DNA from 3 places in the Limimaricola sp. AA108-03 genome. Region 3 is predicted to be linked to each of the others. Evidence: riboswitches for the same ligand, from Rfam matches in the RefSeq annotation. Region 3 holds a riboswitch; each other region holds the start of a gene.
The links. Region 3 has a riboswitch for thiamine pyrophosphate ahead of thiC (phosphomethylpyrimidine synthase ThiC). Riboswitches for the same ligand answer to the same signal wherever they lie in the genome.
Positions count from the first base shown of each region.

Region 1: it holds a riboswitch for thiamine pyrophosphate, as region 3 does, so the genes downstream of both, thiD (bifunctional hydroxymethylpyrimidine kinase/phosphomethylpyrimidine kinase) here and thiC (phosphomethylpyrimidine synthase ThiC) in region 3, are expected to answer to the same signal.
Region 2: it holds a riboswitch for thiamine pyrophosphate, as region 3 does, so the genes downstream of both, ACRAQ3_RS14715 (thiamine ABC transporter substrate-binding protein) here and thiC (phosphomethylpyrimidine synthase ThiC) in region 3, are expected to answer to the same signal.

Region 1 covers NZ_CP193758.1:19,763-26,134, forward strand. Annotated here, with positions in the region: gene ACRAQ3_RS17535 (malate synthase A) at 1-288, opposite strand, end outside; gene ACRAQ3_RS17540 (helix-turn-helix domain-containing protein) at 447-1,883, shown strand; TPP riboswitch at 1,980-2,080, shown strand; gene thiD (bifunctional hydroxymethylpyrimidine kinase/phosphomethylpyrimidine kinase) at 2,137-2,937, shown strand; gene ACRAQ3_RS17550 (FAD-dependent oxidoreductase) at 2,934-3,908, shown strand; gene thiS (sulfur carrier protein ThiS) at 3,892-4,089, shown strand; gene ACRAQ3_RS17560 (thiazole synthase) at 4,091-4,861, shown strand; gene ACRAQ3_RS17565 (thiamine phosphate synthase) at 4,858-5,454, shown strand; gene ACRAQ3_RS17570 (HesA/MoeB/ThiF family protein) at 5,451-6,372, shown strand, end outside.
Region 2 covers NZ_CP193755.1:3,016,887-3,023,258, reverse strand. Annotated here, with positions in the region: gene ACRAQ3_RS14735 (AMP nucleosidase) at 1-467, shown strand, start outside; gene ACRAQ3_RS14730 (HU family DNA-binding protein) at 600-890, shown strand; gene ACRAQ3_RS14725 (PRC-barrel domain-containing protein) at 1,098-1,454, shown strand; gene aroC (chorismate synthase) at 1,557-2,657, opposite strand; TPP riboswitch at 2,751-2,849, shown strand; gene ACRAQ3_RS14715 (thiamine ABC transporter substrate-binding protein) at 2,884-3,870, shown strand; gene ACRAQ3_RS14710 (thiamine/thiamine pyrophosphate ABC transporter permease ThiP) at 3,954-5,423, shown strand; gene ACRAQ3_RS14705 (thiamine ABC transporter ATP-binding protein) at 5,410-6,105, shown strand; gene ACRAQ3_RS14700 (cytochrome c1) at 6,279-6,372, opposite strand, start outside.
Region 3 covers NZ_CP193755.1:1,891,260-1,897,631, forward strand. Annotated here, with positions in the region: gene glgB (1,4-alpha-glucan branching protein GlgB) at 1-62, shown strand, start outside; gene malQ (4-alpha-glucanotransferase) at 133-1,947, shown strand; TPP riboswitch at 1,977-2,114, shown strand; gene thiC (phosphomethylpyrimidine synthase ThiC) at 2,197-4,008, shown strand; gene ACRAQ3_RS09260 (DMT family transporter) at 4,123-5,097, opposite strand; gene ACRAQ3_RS09265 (DUF4011 domain-containing protein) at 5,277-6,372, opposite strand, start outside.

The sequences.
Region 1 (6,372 bases), on a different replicon from region 3:
GAGGCAGAGCCTGCGGTCCCGCAGCGCCTCGGGGGCCGGGTCGCAGGCCCAGACACCCTTGCGGATGCCGGTGGTCTCCTCGAGGTAATCGGGCAGGCGGCCTTCATCGGCGCGCTCCTGCCGACGGTCGCGGGCGACCGAGAGCGCCTGCATCTTGGGATTGAAACGGGTCTGCAATTCGGCGGCAAGCGCCAGCGCGTCATCGGTCAGGACGCGGCCGGCACCCGGCACGTCGCGCAGCAGGACCGGCTTGGGCGCTGCGGGGGCGGGGACGAGATCGAGTGGCATCTGCATGACCTTCCTGTTGCCGGCGCCGAAGGGAGGATCGACGCCTCTCTGTCTGTAAGGTTAGTGTGGTCATCGCGCAGGTGCAGCATAATTTTGTTGCTAACGGGTAATGATGTAATTTATGTAAGCCATATGATTGAAACATTGTTAGTCATGAAATGAGCGACCGCAGCCAGAAACTCCTGATCGGCCCCCGCCTCAAGGCGCTGCGCGTCTCCTTGGGACTGACGCAGTCGCAGATGGCGGGGCGGCTCGGCGTGTCGTCGAGCTACGTCACCCTGATGGAGGGCAACCAGCGCCCCGCCTCGGCCAAGCTCTTGATGCGGCTGGCCGAGGCCTTCGACATCAATGTGAGCGAACTGGCGCCCGAGACTGACGCGCAGCTCGCCGCCGATCTCGGCGCGGCGCTGAAGGACCCGGTGCTCGAAGCCGAGGTGGGCCGGGTCGAGATCGAGCAGGCGCTCTCGGCCGCGCCGAACGTCGCCGCGGCGCTGGTGCGGCTGCATGATCGCTACCGGCAGCTGGTGCTGTCGCGCCAGACCGACACCAACCCGCTGGCGGATCGCGACAAGGTCGAGGTGCTGGAGGAGGGCAGCCGCGCGGTGCAGGCGGTGCGGGCCTGGCTGTTCGAGCGGCGCAACCATGTCGACAGCCTCGACCGCGCCGCCGAGGCCATGGCCGAGGAGATGAAGCTGCACCGCAGCGAGCCGCATACCGCCCTGACCGAGCGGCTGCGCGCGCATGGCGTGCGGGTCCGCATCCTGCCATCGGACGTCATGGCGGGACGGCTGCGCCAGCACGTGGCGCATCGCGGCGAGCTGCGCCTGTCGGAGCTTCTGGGCCAGCCGAGCCGACGGTTCCAGATGGCGGTGCTGCTGGCGCGGCTGGAGCGCGGCCAGGAGATCGCCGACGAGATCGCGGATTCGGGGCTGACCGACCCCTCGGCGCTGGCGCTGGCGCGGGTCAGCCTCGCCAACTACTTCGCCGCCGCGCTCCTGATGCCCTATGGCCGCTTTCTCTCGGCCTGCGAGAGCGCGGGCTACGACGTGGAACTGCTGTCGCACCGCTTCGGCACCAGCTACGAACAGGTGGCGCATCGGCTGACGACGCTGCAGCGCGAGGGCGCCCGCGGCATCCCGTTCTTCTTCGTGCGGGTCGATCAGGCGGGCAACATCTCCAAGCGCTTCAGCGCCGGGCGCTTTCCCTTCTCCTCCTTCGGCGGCACCTGCCCCTTGTGGAACATCCACGCCGCCTTCGAGGCGCCCGACCGGGTGCAGACGCAGGTCATCTCGATGCCCGACGGCGCGCGCTACTTCTCGATCGCGCGCAGCATCACCCGGCATGGCGGCACGCTGGGCCAGCCCGCGACCCGGCTGGCCATCGGTCTGGGCTGCGACGTCGCCTATGCGCCGCGCCTCGCCCATGCGCAGGGGCTCGATCTCGACCGGATCACGCCCACCGGCATCGGCATCAACTGCTATCTCTGCGAGCGGCCGAACTGCGCCAGCCGGGCCCATGCGCCGGTCAATCGCCGCCTCGAGATCGACGAGAGCGAGCGCGGCCTCGCGATCTACCGTTTCGAGGGCGAGCGCTGATCCCCTTCACCTCTCTCCAAATGCGCCGGAGGCCCGCGCGGGCCGGGGGCGGAGCTCCCTCCCTTGCGTCAACCTGACCGCGCCGCTAACGTCCGCTCGAATCCGTTGGGGTGCCCCGCTGGGGGCTGAGAGGCGCGAGCCGACCCATCGAACCTGATCCGGTTAGCACCGGCGGAGGGAACGGAGACGCGACCCGAGGCTTGTCACGCCCGTGGTCCGTCCCGCGTCCCCCGTCCGGGGGGGGAGCGAGACGATGCGCATCAAGACGGCCCTGACCATCGCGGGCTCGGATAGCGGTGGCGGCGCGGGCATCCAGGCCGATCTCAAGAGCTTTGCCGCCTTCGGCGTCTATGGCGCGTCGGCGATCACCGCGATCACCGCGCAGAACACCCGCGGCGTGTCCGGGGTGATGCCGGTCCGGCCCGAGATGGTCGCGGCGCAGATCGCCGCCGTACGCGACGACATCCCGCCCGACGCGATCAAGATCGGCATGCTTGGCCATGCCGGGATCATCGCGGCGGTGGCCGAGGCGCTCGAGGGATATGCCGGTCCGGTGGTGCTCGACCCGGTGATGATCGCGAAATCGGGCGATGCGCTGCTCGACGACGCGGCGGTCGCGGCGCTGATCGCGCGACTGCTGCCCCGCGCCACGATCCTGACGCCGAACCTTCCCGAGGCGGCCCGGCTGCTCGGCGCCCCCGTGGCGGCCCGGCCGGAGGAGGTCGTGGCGCAGGGGCGCGCGCTGCTCGATCTCGGACCCGAGGCGGTGCTGATGAAAGGTGGCCATGCCACGGGCCCCTGCTGCACCGACCGGCTGGTGACCCGGACCGGTCTGCACGAGGTCTCGGGCCCGCGCATCGACACCCGCAACACCCATGGCACCGGATGCTCGCTCTCCGCCGCGCTGGCGGCGCTGCTGGCGCTCGGCCGCGCGCCCGAGGCGGCGCTGGAACGAGCGCAGGGCTGGCTCTCGGGCGCGATCCGCGCCGCCGACCGGCTCGGCGTCGGGTCGGGCCACGGCCCGGTGGATCATTTCCACGAGGGCCGGCGATGACCCACGAGATCATCGGCGGCGGGGTGATGGGCCTTGCCGTGGCGGCCGAACTCACGGCACGCGGCCGGAAGGTCAGGGTCATCGACCGGCAGGAGGGGGCCGGACCGCATCATTGCTCTTGGTGGGCGGGCGGCATGCTCGCGCCCGATTGCGAGGGCGAGACGGCGGAGGAACCGGTGGTGCGGCTCGGCCGCGAGGCCGCCGACTGGTGGCAGGCGCAGGGCGCGCAGGTGACCCGGCGCGGCACGCTGGTGGTGGCGCTGGGGCGCGACCGGGCCGAGCTGGATCGTTTCGCGCGCCGGGTGCCGGGCCGGTTGCTCGATGCCGAGGCGGTCGCGGCGCTGGAGCCGGATCTCGCCGGGCGTTTCGGGCGCGGCCTGCATGTCGAAACGGAGGCGCATCTCGACCCGCGCGCGACCCTGTCCGGGCTGCGGCAGAGGCTGGCCGAGCGTGGCGTCGCCTTCGAAACCGGGGAGGTCCGTGCGACGGGGCCGGCGATCGATTGTCGCGGGTTGGCCGCGCGCGACGTGCTGGCGGATCTGCGCGGCGTGCGCGGCGAGATGCTGGTCCTGCGCGCGCCGGAACTGGCGCTGACGCGGCCCGTCCGGCTGCTGCATCCGCGCTACCCGCTTTACGTGGTGCCGCGCGGCGGCGGCATCTACATGCTCGGCGCTACGCAGATCGAGAGCGCGGGGCGCGGCCCCGCCACGGTGCGCGCCGCGCTGGAACTGCTCAGCGCCGCCTACGCGCTGCACCCCGCCTTCGCGGAGGCCGAGATACTCGAGATCGGCGCCGATGCGCGTCCCGCCTTTCCCGACAACCTGCCGCGCATCCGGCGACGCGGCGGGATTATCCATGTCAACGGTCTGTTCCGCCACGGCTTTCTACTCGCGCCCAGCATGGCGCGGATGGCGGCGGACTGGATCTGCGACGGCATCAAACCGGAGGTTTGCGATGAAGATCATGGTTAACGGCACGCCGCAGGAGGTGACGGCCACGACCCTGGCCGAGGCGCTGGTCGCGCTCGGGCGCGACGGCGAAACGGTGGCGACGGCGCTGAACGAGGAGTTCGTCCCGGCCGGTGCCCGTGCCGCCACGCCGATCGCGCCCGGCGACCGGATCGAGATCGTCGCGCCGCGGCAGGGAGGCTGAGATGCTCGGCTTCTACGGCACGCCGGTCGCCTCGCGGCTGATGCTCGGCACGGCGCAATACCCTTCCCCGAAGGTGCTGTCGGAGGCGTTCCGCCGCTCCGGCGCGGGAATCGCCACCGTGTCGGTGCGGCGCGAGGCGGCGGCGGGCGAGGGCGCGGATTTCTGGGCGCTGGTGCGCGAGTTGGGGGTGCGGCTCCTGCCCAACACCGCCGGTTGCCATTCGGCGCGCGAGGCGGTGACCACCGCGCGCATGGCGCGCGAGCTGTTCGGCACCGACTGGATCAAGCTGGAGGTGATCGGCCATGCCGACACGCTGCAGCCCGATCCATGGGGCCTCGTCGAGGCGGCGGCGATCCTGAGCGCCGAGGGATTCAAGGTGTTCCCCTACACCACCGAGGACCTGGTGCTGGCGGAGAAGCTGCTCGACGCGGGCTGCGAGGTGCTGATGCCCTGGGGCGCGCCGATTGGCACCGGGCTGGGGCTCGCGAACCGCTACGGGCTGCGCGCCCTGCGGGCGCAGTTCCCCGACGTGCCGCTGGTGGTCGATGCGGGCCTCGGTCGTCCGAGCCAGGCCGCCGAGGCGATGGAGATGGGCTATGACGCGGTGCTTCTGAACACCGCCGTCGCCAAGGCCGACGACCCGGCCGCGATGGCCGAGGGCTTCGCGCGCGCGGTCGAGGCCGGGCGGCTGGGATTCGAGGCGGGCGCGATGGAGCCGCGCGACATGGCCGCGCCCTCGACGCCGCTGATCGGCAAGGCATTCCTCGCATGAGCCTCGACCGGTTCTACCCGATCTTCGACGACGTCTCGTGGCTGGAGCGGATGCTGCCCTTGGGCGTGAAGCTGGTGCAGCTGCGGCTGAAGGATCGCGCCGACACCGAGATCCGCGCGCAGCTTGCGCGCGGTCGCGAGCTCTGCGCGGCGCATGGCGCGACGCTGGTGGTCAATGATCACTGGCGCGCGGCGATCGATCTGCGCTGCGACTGGCTGCATCTCGGGCAGGAGGATCTCGACAGCGCCGATCTGCCCGCGATCCGCCGCGCCGGGCTGCGGCTGGGGATCAGCACCCACGACCGGGCCGAGCTGGAGCGGGCGCTGTCGCTCGACCCCGACTACGTGGCTTTGGGGCCGGTCTGGCCGACGATCCTCAAGAAGATGAAATGGGAGCGGCAGGGGGTGGAGCGGCTCACCGAGTGGAAGCGGCTCGTGGGCGACATTCCCCTCGTTGCGATCGGCGGGCTCTCGGTCGCGCGGGCACCCGAGGCCTTCGCCGCCGGGGCCGACATCGTCTCGGCGGTGACCGACATCACGCTGAACGCCGACCCGGAGGGCCGGGTGCGCGACTGGATCGGAGCCGTGCGATGAACCGCTACGCGCGACAGGTCGCGGTGCCCGGCTTCGGCGGAGCGGCGCAGGCCCGGCTGCGCGAGGCGCATGCGCTGGTGATCGGCGCGGGCGGGCTGGCGGCGCCGGTGCTGCAATATCTGGTCGGGGCGGGTCTCGGCCATGTCCGGCTGGTCGATCCGGACCGGGTCGAGGCGAGCAACCTGCACCGGCAGACCCTGTTTCGCATGGTCGATATCGACCGGCCCAAGGTGGTGGTCGCGGCCCGGCGCATGGCCGCGCTCAACCCCGAGACGGTGGTGGAGCCGCTGGTCGAGCGCTTCGACCCTGGCAATGTCGCGGCGCTGTGCGAGGGCGTCGATCTGGTGATCGACTGCGCCGACAGCTTTGCCGCGAGCTACGTCGCTTCGGATCACTGCCTCGCGGCGGGGCTGCCGCTGATCAGCGCCTCGGTCACCGGCCTGTCGGGCTATGCGGGCGGGTTCTGCGACGGCGCGCCGAGCCTGCGGGCGGTATTCCCCGACCTGCCGGCGCGGATGGGCTCCTGTGCCGAGGAGGGGGTTCTCGGGCCGGTGGTGGGGGTCGTCGGCGCGCTGCAGGCGCAGATGGCTCTGGCGCAGCTCTCGAGCATGGCGCCGTCGCCGCTGGGACGACTCGCGAGCTTCGACGCCGCGACATGGCGCTTCGGCGGCTTCGGCTTTTCGGCCGCTGCCGAGCCCGCGCGGGCGCCGCGCTTCATCGCGCCGGGGGACATCGCCGCCGATGATTTCGTCGTGGATCTGCGCGCCCCCGAGGAGGGCCCGCCGCCCTGCCGCCACGCCCTACGCCACGCGGTGGCCGCGTTCGGTCCCGATGGCCCGCGCCCGCCCGTCGGCGCGCGCGCCGTGCTGTGCTGCCGGACCGGGCTTCGGGCGTGGCAGGCGGCCGAGCGGCTCGGCG
Region 2 (6,372 bases), 1.1 Mb from region 3:
ACGACGACCTGCCGGTCTGGGTGCCGATCCCGGCGCTGGCCGAGATCCAGATCGCGCTCGAGGACGCGGTGGCGCAGGTCACCGCGCTAGAGGGCTATGAACTCAAGCGGATCATGCGCACCGGCACCGTCGCCACCATCGATAACCGCAACTGGGAACTGCGCGACCAGTCCGGTCCGGTGCAGCGTCTGAGCCAGTCGCGCGCCGTGGCGCTCGACATGGAAAGCGCGACCATCGCGGCCAACGGCTTTCGCTTCCGGGTGCCCTACGGCACGCTGCTCTGCGTCTCGGACAAGCCGCTGCATGGCGAATTGAAGCTGCCCGGCATGGCTTCGGATTTCTATAAGACACAGGTGGCGCGCCACCTGATGATCGGGATCCGGGCGATGGAACGGCTGCGCGAGATGCCGCTGGAGCGCATCCATAGTCGCAAGCTGCGTAGCTTCGAAGAGACGGCTTTCCTCTGAAACCCGCCGATACCGCAAGGAAACAGCGGTTTTTGCTTGCAATGACGCTTGTTTCATTGTGGGTCTAGGCAACACGCCGCGCCAAGCGGTGCAAGGACAAGCCCCGAGCGGGCTGTGGCAAGGAGACCTCGAATGGCCAAACCGATGACCAAGGCGCAGCTCGTCAGCGCCATCGCCGACGAGACCGGCGGCGACAAGAAGACCGCCGGCGCCCATCTGGACGCGCTGGTCGCCATCATCACCCGTGAAGTGTCGCAGGGCGGCGCCGTGACCCTGCCGAACGTCGGCAAGATCTACTGCCGCGAGCGCCCCGAGCGCATGGTCCGCAACCCGGCCACGGGCGAGCAGATCAAGAAGGACGCCGACAAGGTGGTCAAGATGACCATCGCCAAGGCGCTCAAGGACAGCGTCAACGAGGAGTGATCGCCTCTCGCGCCCGCACGGCGCGGAGCGGATCAGGAAAGGGTCGCCCTCGTGGCGGCCCTTTTTCTTTGCGTGCCAATCGTGTCGATAAATGCAAAACGGGATGGGTGCGGGTGCATCTTGCGAGCGAAAACCGGCGCATCGATGCAGCCTGTGGAACAGCCGAGCGGCGCTGTCGGTTTTACCGGCACAGCACAGGAGGACATCATGTTCGACTACAGCGACAGTCATTCCACGATCTCGTCCGACCGGGTCAACGGTACCGAGGTCTACGGCGCCGGTGGCGAGAAGATCGGCCATATCGACCATCTCGTGATCGACAAGAAGTCCGGCAAGATCACTTACGCCGTGATGGGTTTCGGCGGCTTTCTCGGCATGGGCGAGGAGCATCACCCGATCCCCTGGGCCAAGCTCGAATACGACACCGGGCTGAACGGCTACCGCACGGACATCACTGAAAGCCAGCTCAAGGGGGCGCCGGAACGGCCCGAACGCTGGTATGAGGACCGCCGCTGGGAAGAGGCGACCTATGCCCATTACGGCGCGCCCTACTACTGGATCTAAGCCCCTCGCGACCGGGACGCGACGAGGCCGCCGGCACAGCCTCGGCGGCCTGTTTCCGATCTCTTCCAAGAGATCGGTCCGGACCCTTGAAAGGGTCCGGCTCTAGCCGATCCGGCCGCGCGCGCCGCCGGTCTGGCCGCGATCGAGCAGGTAGTGATCGAGCAATACGCAGGCCATCATCGCCTCCGCCACGGGCACCGCGCGAATGCCGACGCAGGGATCGTGCCGCCCCTTGGTGACCACCTCGGTGGGACTGCCGTCGATGCGGATCGAGCGGCGCGGACTCAGGATCGACGAGGTCGGCTTCACCGCGAAGCGCACCACCACATCCTGCCCGGAGCTGATCCCGCCCAGCACGCCGCCCGCATGGTTCGAGCCGAATTCCGGCCCGTTCTCGCCCATGAAGATCTCGTCCGCATTGTCGCGCCCGGTCAGGGCGGCGGCGGCCATGCCTTCGCCGATCTCCACCCCCTTCACGGCGTTGATCGACATCATCGCAGCCGCAAGATCGGTGTCGAGCTTGCCATAGACCGGCGCGCCGAGGCCGGCGGGCACGCCCGAGGCCGTCACCTCGATCATCGCACCGACGGAGTTGTGGTCCTTGCGCAGCGCATCGAGATAGTCGGCCCATTCGGCCGCCGCAGCCGTATCGGGGCACCAGAAGTCGTTGCGCGCGATCTCTTCCATGTCGATCTTCGAGCGGTCGATCACCTTCTCGCCCATCTGCACCATGTAGCCGGTGATCTTCAGCTCGGGCAGCAGCGCCGCCAGCGCCGCACGCGCGACCCCGCCCGCCGCGACCCGCGCCGCCGTCTCCCGGGCGCTCGAACGTCCGCCGCCGCGATAGTCGCGCAGCCCGTATTTCAGGTGATAGGCGATGTCGGCATGGCCGGGCCGGAAGGTTTCGGCGATGTCGCCGTAATCCTTGGACCGCTGGTCGGTGTTGCGGATCATCAGCTGGATCGGCGTGCCGGTGGATTTACCCTCGAACACGCCCGACAGGATCTCCACCGCGTCCGGCTCGCGGCGCTGGGTGGTGTGCTTGTTCTGTCCCGGGCGCCGCTTGTCGAGCCAGACCTGAAGGTCTTCCTCCCGGATCTCCACCCCCGGCGGGCAGCCATCGACCGTGGCGCCGAGCGCGGGGCCGTGGCTTTCGCCCCATGTGGTGACGCGGAACAGGTGGCCGAAGCTGTTGAGGGACATGGGGCGCTCTCCTTGTGGCGGGGCCGGTGTAGCGCGGGGCGAACGCGGGGGAAAGGGCGGGGGCTTGCGCATGGGCCGCGATGGCGTAGTGTCGCGGCCACCTCGGGGGGCCCCTGGCTGAGATGCGCATCGCGCGGACCCGTTGAACCTGAACCGGATCACACCGGCGGAGGGAAGGTCGCGGACACAGGTCCTCCTTGCTCTTCGCCCGCATCGGAGGATGACCATGCACCATCGCCTGATCGCGGGTCTCGCCCTGTCGCTCGCCGCCCTGCCGGCGATCGCCCAGGACAAGACCCTTACCGTCTACGCGCCCGACTACTTCGCCTCCGAATGGGGGCCCGGCCCGGCGATCAAGCAGGCCTTCGAGGCGCGTTGCGGCTGCACGCTCGACTACCAGACCGGCGACCTGCTGCCGCGCCTGCTGCTCGAGGGCGAACGCACCGAGGCCGACGTGGCCATCGGATTCGATTCCACCGAGATGAAGAAGGCGCGCGAGACCGGGCTCTTCGCGCCGCACGGGGTCGACACCACCGCCTTGACGCTGCCGATCGACTGGGACGACGAGGTGTTCCTGCCCTTCGACTGGTCCTATCTCGCCTTCGTCTACGACAACGAGGCGCTGCAGGATGTGCCGGGCAGCTTCGCCGAGCTGGTCGCGGCGCCCGACGACCTGCGCATCGCGATCCAGGATCCGCGCAGCTCGGTCTCGGGCTTGTCGCTGGTGCTCTGGGCCGAGGAGGTGTTCGGCGACGAGGCGGAGGCCAAGTGGGCCGAACTCGCGCCCAAGATCACCACGGTGACGCCCGGCTGGTCCGAAGCCTATGGCCTGTTCACCGAGGGCGAGGTCGACATGGTGCTGAGCTACACCACGTCGCCCGCCTATCACGCGATCGCCGAGGCCGATGACACCGTTTCGGCCGCGATCTTCGAGGAGGGGCATTACATGACCATCGAGCTGGGGGCTCAGCTCAAGGGCACCGATGACGCCGAACTGGCGCAGCAATTCATGGATTTCGTGGTCAGCCCCGATTTCCAGTCATTGATCCCGACCTCCAACTGGTCCTACCCGGCGGCATTGCCCGAGGCCGAATGGCCCGAGGGCTTCCGCGAACTCGACATGCCCGAAAAGGCGATCTGGCTGCCCGAGGACGAGGCCGACGCGCTGCGCGCACCGGCCATCGAGGCCTGGCGGCAGGGGATGTCGCGATAACGCCGGGCCTGGGCGCAGCACCCTTCGCGCAGTGGCGGGGGGACAGCCCGACGCGCTGGGCGGGCGGTCTCGCCGCCGGGCTGGTGCTGGCGCTGACGCTGGGCACGCTGGGCGCGGTCGCTTGGCGGGCCGGTTTCGCGCTGGGCCTCGGCCCCGCCGATCTTTCGGCGATCTGGTTCACCACCTGGCAGGCTGCGCTGTCGGCGGCGCTGTCGGTGGCGCTCGCTGTGCCGATGGCCCGGGCATTGGCGCGGCGGCGCTTCCCGGGGCGGGGGGCTCTGGTGACGCTGCTGGGCGCGCCCTTCATCCTGCCGGTGATCGTCGCGGTGATCGGGCTGATCGGCGTGTTCGGGCGCGGCGGTAGCCTCAACGATGCGCTGGCGCTCGTGGGGCTGGGCCCGGTTTCGGTCTATGGCTGGCACGGCGTGGTGCTGGCGCATGTCTTCTTCAACCTGCCGCTGGCGGTGCGTCTGATCCTGCAGGGCTGGCTCTCGATCCCGGCCGAGCGGTTTCGCCTTGCCGCCTCGCTCGGCGCGCCGGTGGGCCGACTGCTCGAATGGCCGATGCTGCGCGCCGTGGCGCCGGGGGCCTTCGCGGTCATCTTCCTGATCTGCCTGACCAGTTTTGCCGTGGCCCTGACTTTGGGCGGCGGGCCGCGCGCCACCACCGTGGAGCTGGCGATCTACCAGGCGGTGCGATTCGAGTTCGACCTGGGGCGTGCGGCGGTTCTGGCGATGGTGCAGTTCGGCCTTTGCGCTGCGGCGGCGCTGATGGTGCGCGCCGCAGGCGCACCCGAGGCTTTGGGCGCCGGGCTCGACCGGGTGGTGGAACGGTTCGAGCGGGGGGGGCGGTGGCGCGATGCCACGGTCGTCGCTCTGGCGGCGCTGTTCCTCATGGCACCGCTGGCGATGATCGTGGCGCGCGGCGCGCCGGGCCTGCTCGACTTGCCGGCGGGGCTTTGGGGCGCGGCGCTGCGATCGATCGCGGTGGCGCTAGGTGCGACGGCGCTGACCCTCGTCATGGCGCTGGCTCTCGCGCTGCGCGGTGGCGCGCTGGCCCGACTTGCGATGCTGCTGCCGCTGGCGGCCTCCAGCCTCGTGATGGGCACCGGCCTCTTCGTGCTGCTCTACCCGGTGGTCGCGCCGCGCGACGCGGCGCTGGTGGTCACCGGGCTGGTCAACGCGACGATGGCGCTGCCCTTCGCGGCGCGGGTGCTGGTTCCCGCGCTGGCGCAGGCCGAGACCGCGCATGGGCGGCTCGCGACCTCGCTCGGGCTTGTCGGCTGGGCCCGGCTGCGCTGGCTGATCCTGCCACGCCTGCGCCGGCCACTGGGCTTTGCCGCCGGTCTCACGGCGGCGCTGTCGATGGGGGATCTGGGCGTGATCGCGTTGTTCGCGGGCGACGGCGAGGCGACGCTGCCGCTCCTGATGGTGCGGCTGATGTCGGCCTACCGAATGGAGCAGGCGGCGGGTGTCGCGCTGGTGCTTCTGGCGCTCAGCCTCGCACTGTTCTGGATCTTCGACAGGGGAGGGCGCGTCGATGTTGCGTCTTGAGGGGCTGGAGATCCGGCAGGGAGATTTCGAGCTGCGGGCGGACTGGGCGCTGCCCGACGGCGCGGTCGGCGCGGTCATGGGTCCCTCGGGCGGCGGCAAATCGACTCTTCTGGCGGTGATCGCGGGGTTTCTCGCGCCTACATCGGGGCGGGTCTGCTGGAACGGGCACGACCTGACCGCGCTGCCCCCGGCGCGGCGACCGATCTCGATCCTGTTTCAGGACAACAACCTGTTCCCGCACCTGACGGTGGAGCGCAATCTCGCGCTCGGGCTCGACCCGCGCGGGCGGATCGACGCCGGCTCGCGCCAGCGGATCGCCGAGGTGCTGGACCGGGTGGGGCTTGCCGGCATGGGGGCCCGGAAACCCGCGGCGCTGTCGGGCGGCCAACAGAGCCGGGCGGCGCTGGCGCGGGCGCTGTTGATGGACCGCGCGCTGGTTCTGCTCGACGAGCCGTTCGCGGCGTTGGGGCCGGGGCTCAGGATGGAGATGCTCGATTTGGCGCGCGAGGTGCTGTCGGGGGAGGGGCGGACGCTGCTGATGGTGAGCCACGCGCCCGAGGACGCCGCGCGCATCGCCAGCCATATCATCCTCGTCCATGACGGCGTCGCCGCCGCGCCCGACGCGGCAGGGCCGCTTCTGGCCGATCCGCCGCGGGCGCTCAGGAGCTATCTGGGGCGCTGAAACCGCTGCCGCCATCGTGTCGGTGGCAATGCTGCGTCATGCGGGTGGTGTGGAAACGCATGAGCGCGAGGGGCGCGCTCTTGCCCGCCTTCGGAGACCGAGAAACTCCCGGTCCCACGCATGGAAAAAGGGCGCCCCGAAGGGACGCCCCGTTTGCCGTCATGGCCCTGCGATCACTCGTCGCGCGGGCCGTACTTGGCGCGGTACCAGATCCGCTTGTTGGTGAAGTAGAGCAGCACGGCGAGCAGGCCGAGGAACAGCACGCCG
Region 3 (6,372 bases):
CGGTGTCGCTGGCGCTGACCTTGCCGCCGCTGGCGACCATCGTTCTCGTTCCCGACCGCTGACCCGGCGGGCCGATGGGCCCGCCTTCCCTCACGGGCCGGGCGCCCTGCCCGGCCCCATCATGGAGCCCGCATGACCGACCTCGCCGATCTGTGCCGCCATCACGGGATCACCACCGAATATGACGACCCGCATGGCGAGGGCAGCCGCCCCGTTCCCGAGGCGACGCTGCGGCTGATCCTGCGCAAGATCGGCGTCGATCCCGAAGGCGCGCCCGAGGGGCCCGCCGCGCCGCAGGAGATGCAGGTGCCCGAGGATGGCATCTGTCATTTTCCCGACTGGCTCGACCGCGCCCCGGGCTGGGGCATCTTCTGCCAGCTCTACGAGCTGCGCTCGGCGCGCAATCACGGCATCGGCGATTTCCGCGATCTCGCGGAGATGGCGCGGACCGCCGGGCGCGCCGGGGCGGATTTCCTCGGGGTGAACCCGCTGCACGCGCTGTTCCTCGGCGATCCCGACCGCCGCAGCCCCTTCTTTCCCTCGACCCGCAGCTTCCTCAACCCGGTCTATATCGCGCTGGACGACCTGTTGGGGCACGAGGCGGGCGATCTCGACGGCGAGGCGCTGCGCGCCGGCGATCTGGTGGATTACGACGCGGTGGTGCCCGCAAAGCTAAAGGCTCTGCGCGCGGCCTTCGGCCGGCGACCCTTCGATGGCGACGAGGCGGATTTCGAGGATTTCGTGACCCGGGGCGCCGAGCCGCTGCGCCGCCACGCGCTGTTCGAGGCGTTGTCGCTGGCGATGGTGGCGGAAGGCCACGGCTCGGGCTGGAAGGGCTGGCCCGCGGCGTTGCAAGACGCGGACAGTCCCGAGGTCGCGGATTTCGCCGACAGGAATGCGGAGGAGGTCCGCTTTCATCTCTGGCTGCAATGGCGCGCGACGCGCCAGCTCGATGAGGCGCAGGCCTGCGCGCTCGACGCGGGCATGCGCATCGGGCTCTATCTCGATCTCGCGGTGGGCGAAGCTCCCGACGGCTCGGCCAGCTGGAGCGGCGGCGAGGTGCAGATGACCGGTCTCGCGGTCGGCGCGCCGCCGGACGTCTTTGCCGCCGAGGGCCAGTATTGGGGCCTGTCCGCCTTCAACCCCGGCACGCTGCGCAAGCTCGATTTCGCGCCGTTCCGCGACATGATCGGCGCGCAGCTCGCCCATGCCGGCGCGCTCAGGATCGACCACGCGATGGCGCTGTGGCAGCTCTTCCTGATCCCCGAGGGCGAGCCCGCCAGCGCCGGGGCGCATCTGCGCTACCCCTTCTCCGACCTGTTGCGCGTGCTGGCGCAGCAAAGCCGCGCCCAGAACGCGGTGGTGATCGGCGAGGATCTGGGCTTCGTGCCGCCCGGCTTTCGCGAGGCCATGCAGGCGGCCAACATCCTGTCCTACTCGATTCTCTACTTCGAGAAGGAGGGCGACCGTTTCCGGGCGCCGCAGGAGTACAGCCCCACCGCGCTGGCCTGCCTCTCGACCCACGACCTGCCGGTGCTGGAACGCTGGTGGGCCGGCGAGGACATCGCGCTGCGCCGCAAGCTCGGCCTCGTCGGCGAAGAGGACAGCGACGCGCATGAGAAGGAGCGCGCCCGCGAACGCCGCGCCCTGCTCGACGCGATGCGCCGCGCCGGCGCGCTGCGCGGGCGGCTGCCGCGGCAGAAGGAAATGCCGCGCGAGGTGCTGGTCGCGGCCTATCGCTACCTCGCGCGGAGCCGCGCCGCGCTTGTCGGCGTCCGGCTGGCAGACATGGTCGGGCCGCAGGCGCCGACCAACATGCCCGGCACGGTGGACGACTATCCCAACTGGCGCCCGCGGGCGCCGCTCGACCTGTCGCGGATCGCCACCCATCCCGAGTTTCGCGCCGTGACCTCGATGATGCGGCGCGAGCGCCGGCGGGGCGCTTGACAGCCGCCTGACCCGGCGGCAGGGTGGCCGCACTTCACCAGGGGGGCCCCGGCAAGGGGCTGAGATATCGCTGGGCGAGGTCGCCATGAATGGCGGCCCACGCGCGCGCAGACCCTTCGAACCTGATCCAGTTCATACTGGCGTAGGGACGGTGCGCGGCCGCTGGCTTCGGGGGAGACTCCCGCTCCATCGCCGCCCTTCCACCCCCGCTGTCGTTCTGGATCGTCACCGCCGACGCAAGGACGCCGCATGACGATCAACACCACCCCGCCCGAATTGCCCAAGGTCACCACCGGCGCGCTGCCCGCCTCGCGCAAGGTCTGGACGGCCGGAACCCTGCATCCCGAGATCCGCGTGCCGATGCGCGAGATCGCCCTGCACCCCAGCGCCGGCGAGCCGGATGTCCGGGTCTATGACAGCTCGGGCCCCTATACCGATCCCGAGGCCGCGATCGACACCGCCGCTGGCCTGCCCCGTCACCGCGAGGCATGGATCGCCGCGCGCGGCGATACCGAAACCTATCCGGGCCGCGCCACCCGCCCCGAGGACAATGGCCGAGACGAGGCCAGCGGCAAGCTGCGCCCCTTCCCGCGCGCCCATGCGCCGCGCCGCGCGACGGCCGACCGCGCCGTCACCCAGCTCGCCTATGCACGCGCGGGCATCGTCACGCCCGAGATGGAATTCGTCGCGATCCGCGAGAACATGGGCCGCGACGCGGCGCTGGCCCGGCCGCGCGACGGCGAGAGCTTCGGCGCCGCGATCCCCGATCACGTGACGCCCGAATTCGTGCGCGAGGAGATCGCGCGCGGCCGCGCCATCATCCCCGCCAACATCAACCATCCCGAGCTCGAGCCGATGATCATCGGCCGCAACTTCCTCGTGAAGATCAACGCCAATATCGGCAACTCGGCGGTCACCTCCTCGATGGAGGAGGAGGTCGAGAAGATGGTCTGGGCCACGCGCTGGGGCGCCGACACGGTGATGGACCTCTCCACGGGGCGCGACATCCACGACATCCGCGACTGGATCCTGCGCAATTCCCCGGTGCCGATCGGCACGGTGCCGCTCTATCAGGCGCTGGAGAAGGTCGGCGGCATCGCCGAGGACCTGACATGGGACGTGTTCCGCGACACGCTGATCGAGCAGGCCGAACAGGGGGTGGACTACTTCACCATCCATGCCGGGCTCAGGCTGCATCACGTGCCGCTCACCATCGACCGGGTCACCGGCATCGTCAGCCGCGGCGGCTCGATCATGGCCAAGTGGTGCCTGCACCACCACCGCGAGAGCTTTCTCTACGAGCATTTCGAGGAGATCTGCGAGATCTGCCGCCGCTACGACGTGTCGTTCTCGCTGGGCGACGGGCTGCGCCCGGGCTCGATCGCCGACGCCAACGACGCGGCGCAGTTCGCGGAGCTGGAGACACTGGGCGAGCTGACCCAGATCGCGTGGAAGCATGACTGCCAGGTGATGATCGAAGGGCCCGGCCACGTCGCCATGCACAAGATCAAGGAGAACATGGACAAGCAGCTGGCCTGCTGCGACGAGGCGCCCTTCTACACGCTGGGGCCGCTCACCACCGACATCGCGCCAGGCTACGACCACATCACGAGCGGCATCGGTGCTGCGATGATCGGTTGGTTCGGCTGCGCGATGCTGTGCTACGTCACGCCCAAGGAGCATCTGGGCCTGCCCGACCGCGACGACGTGAAGACCGGCGTGATCACCTACAAGATCGCGGCCCATGCCGCCGATCTCGCCAAGGGGCATCCGGGCGCGCAGATCCGCGACGACGCGCTGAGCCGCGCCCGCTTCGAGTTCCGCTGGGAAGACCAGTTCAACCTCGCGCTCGACCCCGACACGGCGCGCTCCATGCATGACGAGACGCTCCCCAAGGAAGCCCACAAAACGGCACATTTCTGCTCGATGTGCGGGCCCAAGTTCTGTTCCATGCGGATCAGCCACGACATCAGGTCCGAGGCCCAGAAAGAGGGCATGGCGAAGATGGCCGAGAAGTTCCGCGAGGGCGGCGCGCTCTACGTGCCCGAGCCCGAAGCCTGAAGGCACGCGGGACCGGCGCGGACCGGCATCGCTGACGCGTTTTCCGATTGATCGGTTGGCCAGTGAAGTGAACGGCGGGCGGGGTTAGCATGACCCCGGGCCCGCCGTTCATGCTCAGCCCTGCGGCGCGGCGAGCCCCTCGGCACGGGTACGGTCCCCACGGGCGGCGGCCCTCTCGCGATGCACCACGTAACCGCCGGAGCCGAGGATGATCGCGGTGCCGACCGCCGTGGCGAGGTCCGGCAGGTCACCGAACACCAGATAGCCGAGCAGCACCGCGCCCACGATCTCGAGATACTGGAACGGCGCCAGAAGCCCCGCCTCGGAGCGGCGGAACGCCTCGGCGATCAGCAGGAAGGTCGCCGCCGAGATCAACCCGGCCAGTGGCAGCACCCCCCAGATCCAGCCGGGTGCGGCGGGCGCCGTGAAGCCCGGCCCGCCCAAGAGCGCCATCACCTCGAACAGCGCCAGCGCGATCAGCGCCGCGTAGAGCGTGGCCCCGGTCTGGATGGTGAGCGCGGAGCGCGAGGCCGAGGCGCTGCGCAGGATCACCGCGTTGAGCGCGTAGCCCGTGGCCGCCATCAGCGGCAGGAGCGCCGCCGGGGTGAAGCCTTCGAAGCCCGGGCGGATCACCACCAGCGCGCCCACGAACCCCACCGCGACGGCGGCGTAGCGGCGGGGCCCGACCTTCTCGCCCAGAAGCGGCGCGGCCAGCAGCACGAGGATCAGCGGCTCCACGAAGAAGATCGCGATGGCGGTGGCGATCGGCATCACCGCGAAGGCACCTACGAGGCCGGTCATGGTGACGACCGAGCACAGCCCCGACAGGATCAGCACCGGCGAGAACATCGCGCCCCGCAACCGGTCCCGCAGCAGCAGCGCCAGCGCCGCCAGCGTCGCGCCCTGAAAGCCGAAGCGCCACAGCACCACCTCGGCGGGCGGCATCGCCCCGGTGAGCAGCTTGGCCAGCGTGTCGCCCACCGGCAGCAGCGCCATGGCGACCACCATCAACGCGATGCCGGTGCCCGCGGGCCCGTGATCTGTGCGGCGGGCGGGGGCGACCGGGCTCTTGGTGCGGGGTCTGATCATGGGCGTCTCCCAACATGCGCGCGCCGCCTCGCGACGGGGCACGACCGTCCGGGCGTCCGGGACGAGAATGATGAGATGGCCGGGGGCCCGGACGACGCCATCGTCGGCCCCGTGACCGGCCATGCCACAGGGCTAGTGACCCCGCGCCGGCCGGTCAAGCCTCAGGGCTGCGGCGCGCGTCACTCTCCCGGGGCGGGCAGAGACAGGCGGCGCGGGCGCGCGGTCTCGCGCCGGGCCCGATCCTCGGCCAGCGCCTCGCGCAGCCGGGTATCCAGACGCTCGGCCACGTGGCCCGGCGCGCGGAACCAGTCGGTCGACCAGACCCGCTCGATGCGCCATCCAAGGCCCTCCAGCACCGCCTGCCGCACCCGGTCGCGATCGCGCGCCGTGGCCGCCGAGTGGTAGCTCGCCCCGTCGCACTCGACCCCGGCGAGATAGGCGCCGCCCCGGTCCGGGTGCACTACCGCGAGATCGATGCGGTATCCCGACACCCCGATCTGCGTGCGCACCTCCCAGCCCCTGGCCTCGAGCGCGCGCGCCACCGCCTCTTCGAACGGGTTCTCGGCCGGGCCGAGGCTGCCCGTCTCGCGCGCGGGCAGCGCCACGGCGCCGCGATCGGCGTAGTCGAGAAACGCCTTGAGGTCGGCGACGCCACGGGCGCGGCTGCGGCCCAGATCGATCTGCTCGACCCCGAGCGAGGCGAAGACGTGCAACTCGCGCCGCGCCCGGGTGATCGCCACGTTGAGCCGCCGCTCGCCCCCTTCGGCATTGAGCGCGCCGAAATTCATTGAGAGCTTGCCCGCGAGGTCCGGCCCGAAGGTGACCGAGAACAGCATCACGTCGCGCTCGTCGCCTTGGATGTTCTCGAGGTTCTTGACGATGAGCGGCTCGTCGCGGGCCTCGTCGAAGAACCATTCCAGCTCGGGCATCTCGCGGCGCATCGCGTCGAGCTGGTCAAGGATGAGAGCCTGCTGATCGCCGTTGAAGGTGATGACGCCGATGCTGTGGCGCCGCGCCTCCGGCTGCGCCAGCGCCGCCACGAGCCGCTCGCGGATCAGCGCCACCACGGCGCGCGCCTCCTCGATGTTGGTGCGGCCCTTGCCACGGCCATAGCGCCCGTCGACACGGTGCAGCGTGATCGCCTCGCGCCCCGTGCCCGGCGACGGGAAGGTGACGAGACCGCCATCGTAGTAGAAGTGGTTCGAGAACGCGATCAGCGCTTCGTCGCGCGAGCGGTAGTGCCAGTCGAGCCGCCGCACCGGCACGCCCGAGGCC